2 regions of the Embleya sp. NPDC056575 genome follow, and region 2 is predicted to be linked to the other one. Evidence: riboswitches for the same ligand, from Rfam matches in the RefSeq annotation. Region 2 holds a riboswitch; the other holds the start of a gene.
The links. Region 2 has a riboswitch for cyclic di-AMP ahead of ACFRCG_RS14435 (transglycosylase family protein). Riboswitches for the same ligand answer to the same signal wherever they lie in the genome.
Positions count from the first base shown of each region.

Region 1: it holds a riboswitch for cyclic di-AMP, as region 2 does, so the genes downstream of both, ACFRCG_RS34830 (NlpC/P60 family protein) here and ACFRCG_RS14435 (transglycosylase family protein) in region 2, are expected to answer to the same signal.

Region 1 covers NZ_JBHTVA010000056.1:68,139-70,331, forward strand. Annotated here, with positions in the region: gene ACFRCG_RS34825 (LuxR C-terminal-related transcriptional regulator) at 1-144, shown strand, start outside; gene ACFRCG_RS34830 (NlpC/P60 family protein) at 227-1,306, opposite strand; cyclic di-AMP (ydaO/yuaA leader) riboswitch at 1,316-1,454, opposite strand; gene ACFRCG_RS34835 (hypothetical protein) at 1,824-2,180, shown strand.
Region 2 covers NZ_JBHTVA010000015.1:92,215-94,407, forward strand. Annotated here, with positions in the region: gene ACFRCG_RS14430 (nucleobase:cation symporter-2 family protein) at 1-184, shown strand, start outside; gene ACFRCG_RS14435 (transglycosylase family protein) at 242-967, opposite strand; cyclic di-AMP (ydaO/yuaA leader) riboswitch at 968-1,155, opposite strand; gene ACFRCG_RS14440 (EthD family reductase) at 1,351-1,686, opposite strand; gene ACFRCG_RS14445 (phosphoenolpyruvate hydrolase family protein) at 1,763-2,193, opposite strand, start outside.

The DNA of each region.
Region 1 (2,193 bases), on a different contig from region 2:
GGCTACGCCTACAAGGAGATCGCCCGCCGACTGGTCATCTCGGTCAAGACGGTGGAGACCCATGTCTCCGCCGTGCTGCGCAAGTTGCAGTTGTCCAACCGGCACGAGCTGACCCGCTGGGCGACGGACCGGCGACTGGTCTGAGCCGGGCGACCGGCGACACGCGCGAAGGCGCCCTCCCGCGACGGGAGGGCGCCTTCGTACGTGTGACGGGGTCCGGCCGGGCCTAGCCGGGTCGGATGGCCGCGTAGAACGGCATCGAGTCGACCGGCGCCTCGGTCACGGTCTTGCCGGGACGCGGGGCGTGGATGATCTTGCCGTTGCCGATGTACAGGCCCACGTGCCGGTTGTCCGAGTAGAAGAACACCAGGTCGCCGGGCTGGAGCGAGCCCTTGGAGACGCGGGGACCGTCGTTGACCTGGGTCCAGGTCGTCCGGGTCAGGCGCACGCCCGCGGCCTTCCAGGACGCCTGGGTCAGGCCCGAGCAGTCGTAGGAGCCGGGGCCCTCGGCGCCGGAGACGTACGGCTTGCCGATCTGGGACCGCGCGAACGCGATCGCCGCCGCGGCCCGACCGGAGGCCGGCACGTTGGTCGTCGGCGTGGTGTCCTGCTTGTCCCGCGAACTGCGGTCGTTGGCACGCGTGTCGTTCGCGTGCTCGTCCGAGTCGAGGACTTCCTTCTTCTGCTGCTCGGTGAGCGTGTTCAGCAGCCGCTGCGCCTCGGCGAGCTTGGCCTGGATGTCGGTCTTGTTCTTGTTCAGGTCGGTGCGCAGCTTCTCCAGTTCCGCGAGCTGCGAGGAGGCCTCGGTGCGGTCCTGCTGGAGAACTCGGGCCTGCGCCGCGATCTGCTTCAGCTTGGCGGCCTGCTGGCCGTCGAGCTGGGACATCATCTGCGACTTCTGCAGGTAGCCCTCGGGGTCGCCGCTGAGCGCGAGCGAGAGGGACGGCGGGAGGCCGCCGCTGCGGTACTGGTTGGCCGCCAGGACACCGATCTGGTCGCGCAGGGCGTTCAGCGCGGTCTGTTCCTCGGTGATCCGGGCCTGGGTCTGGTTCGCGGTGTCCTGCTGCTTCTCGATCTGCTCCTCGACGCCGTTGGCGGCGTCGGTGGCCTTGATCACGTCGCTGTGCAGCTGGTTGACGCGGTCCTTGGTCTGCTGGAACGACTGCGCGGGGTCCGCGCTCGCGGTGCCGGCGAAGGTCATCACGCCGGTCATCGTCGCGGCGGCCGTAACGACGGTCGCGGCGGTACGCACGGCGGTGCGCGGCTTGGGCTTGCGGTGTTGCCCGGGTCGACGTTGGGACGCCACTGGTGGCGGGTCTCCTTCCTCGGCCGCCTACCGGGTTAGCTGACGGGTTCGGGCGGAAGAAGGCGCCCTACGGTGCCGGAGCACCGATTCACCCCAAGGGACTGCGAGGGTCCCCGGTTCCGGCTTCGTGTCGCGGCGACCGTGGTTGCCCACCGTCACCGAAACCCGTCACCGAATTCGGCGGAGGCGATCGTGTCGACCGGGTGGCCGACCTCGAGCCGATCGCCTGCCGCAGAACACTAGTCACACGCGTGTCAGGACCATCACCATTGGCCTTCACATTGCCAAAACTTTACCAATGTCGCCGTTTCCATCTCCGCGTATCACGGGAGATGCACCCGGATTCCCTAAAGTCGATCTTGATCCGTTTTGGCGATCTTTAATGGCATTCGACCGATGGTGAGGCGTGGATCGCCGCCGGCTAGGCTGCCGGACGGCGGCCGGGGGTCCGGCGTGGGCGCCGAGAACGCCGCGGCCGGGTACCCGCCGGGCGACGATCGACGAGGGGTTGTACGACGTGGACGTTCTGCGGCAGATCCTGCTGGTGCTGCACATCGTGGGCATCGCGGCCCTGCTCGGCGGCTTCCTCACCCAGATGTCCGCGCTGCGCACCGGCGACGTGCGGATCGTGCCCGCGATGACGCACGGCGCGCTGACCATGCTCGTCACCGGCCTGGCCCTGGTGGGCGTGGTGCGGTCCGGACTGGACCGGGACGTGGACACCGCCAAGATCGGTACCAAGCTCGGCATCCTGTTGGTCATCCTGCTGCTGGTGTGGGGCAACCGCGCCGCGGAGCGGGTGTCCGCGCGCGTCCTCGGCGCGATCGGCCTGCTGACCGTGGCGAACATCGCCATCGCCGTGATGTGGACCTGAGCCGCCGATCCCG
Region 2 (2,193 bases):
CGCGTTCCCGGAGAAGGTCGCCATGATCGCCGAGTCCGGCATCTCGGCAGGGTCGATCATCGCGGTCGTGCTCAACCTGCTGCTCAACCACACCGGCCGCGCGGGCGGCAAGGCTCCCGCCGAACCCACCGACCCCGCCGTCACGTTGCCGGCCCAGTCCGCCCAACAGCCCACCCGAGCATGACCACATGCACGTGGGCCCCGCCGAAGTGTTCGGCGGGGCCCACGTGGTGAGGGTGGATCAGACGGCGAGCTTGGTGCCCACGGCGATCACGTTCGGGTTGTCGCCGATGACACCGGCGTTGGCCGTGTGCAGGGCCTTGTAGCCGCCCTTGACACCGAGCTTGGCCGCGATCGCGGACAGCGTGTCACCGGACTTGACGGTGTAGGTGCCGGAGCCCGACGCCCGCTCGGTCGCGGCCGACTTCGGCGCGTCCTGCTTGGCGACGTCCTGCTTGGGCTGCACGTTGAGCTTCGGCGCGTTGCCGGTCGCGGGCTTGGCCTCGGACGCCGGCGCGGCCTTCGGCTCGACCGAGGACTTGGTCTTGCCGGTGGTCGAGGACTCGGCCGTGGCGTTGGGGTTGCCGCCCTTGCCCAGACCGGCCTTCACGGAGCAGACCGGCCAGGCGCCCGGGCCCTGGCTCGCCAGGACCCGCTCGGCGACGGCGATCTGCTGCGCCTTGGAAGCCTGCGCGGCGCTGGCCGCGTACTGGCTGCCGCCGAACGCGTTCCAGGTGCTCGGGGTGAACTGCAGACCGCCGGAGAAGCCGTTGCCCGTGTTGATGCTCCAGTTGCCGGTGCTCTCGCACTGGGCGACCGAGTCCCAGGTGGACGAAGTCGCGGCGTTCGCGCTGCCCGCCATGCCCACGAGGGGAAGGACGAGACCCGCACCGGCGGCGACGGCGATGCCGGCGCGACGGCCACGAGAGAGCGAACGAACCGGAGCGGTGATGGCACGGAAGGTCATTGATTACCTCGTCGGGCGCCTACGAAGTTAGCTGTCGGGTTCGGACGATTGGCCCGGCCTCGCCTGTCACAGGCATGGCTTCACCCCAGGCATCGGCAGTGCCGATGTCGGCTCACTTGGTTCCCCCGCTCCTGCCGCCAGTCGATATCGACTGCTTCCCTCGGGCGGCGGCAGGATTCGGCGTACCGCCCGGGGAGTTCGCTTGTGCGAACAACCACGAAGCTACGCACCGGTTCGCCGGGTTGGCAAACATTTCGGGCGGTTTGTGACGTCCCCCATAGGGAGGAATAACACCTATTTGCCCGATTTGTCGCCGTCCTTGCAGGTCACGGTCCGGCGTACGCGGTGCGCGGCCGCGTGGTCACGCGTGCGTCAGCGACGGGCTATTCCGTCGCGGGCAGCTCTACCGGAACCACTACCCATTCCTCGTCCCAGAGGAACGTCGCGCCGCCGGTCGCGAAATTGGGCACATCGGCCACCGTGGCCCGCCCCTCGGGCGAATCCAGCACCGCCTCGAGTTCCGCGCGCGAGGGCGCGTACAGCGCGACCACCAGGTAATAGGGCGGCTCCGCGCCGGACGGATCCGGCTCGCACTTGCCGATGGTCCAGCCGGTCAGTCCCGGCATGGTGCGCGCCAGTGGGACGTGCTTGTCCCAGTAATAGGCGTCGAACGCCGCCGGGTCGTCGGGGTGGCCGTAGAGCACGGTCAACTTGTACATGCCGGGTCCTCACGCTCGTGATGGTCGGACGGACGGACGTGCGCTTGCGCCACGCGTTGGCTGCCGGGGGCGTGGGTTACGGATGGGCCGGAGTGTCGCCCGCCGTGGCGACGCCCCCACTCGGAGTGATGCTCTTGAACGCCCGCGCCTGCTCGGTGATGGCCACCTCGGTCGGCAGGCGCTCCATGCTGGAGGCGCCGAAGAAGCCGACCACGCCGGTGGTGTGGGCCAGGACGTACGCCGCGTCCTCGGGTTCGGCGATCGGCCCGCCGTGGCACAGCACCAGCACGTCGGGGTTGACCTCCGCGGCCGCGTCGCGCATCTCCTGCACCCGCTCCACCGCCTGATCGAGGGTGACCGCGGTGGTCGCGCCGATGCTGCCCTTGGTGGTCAGCCCCAGGTGCGGGACCAGCACGTCGGCGCCGGCCGCCGCCATCGCGCGGGCCTGCTCGGGGTCGAAGACGTACGGCGCCGTGAGCAGACCGCGCTCCGCCGCCAGCCGGATCA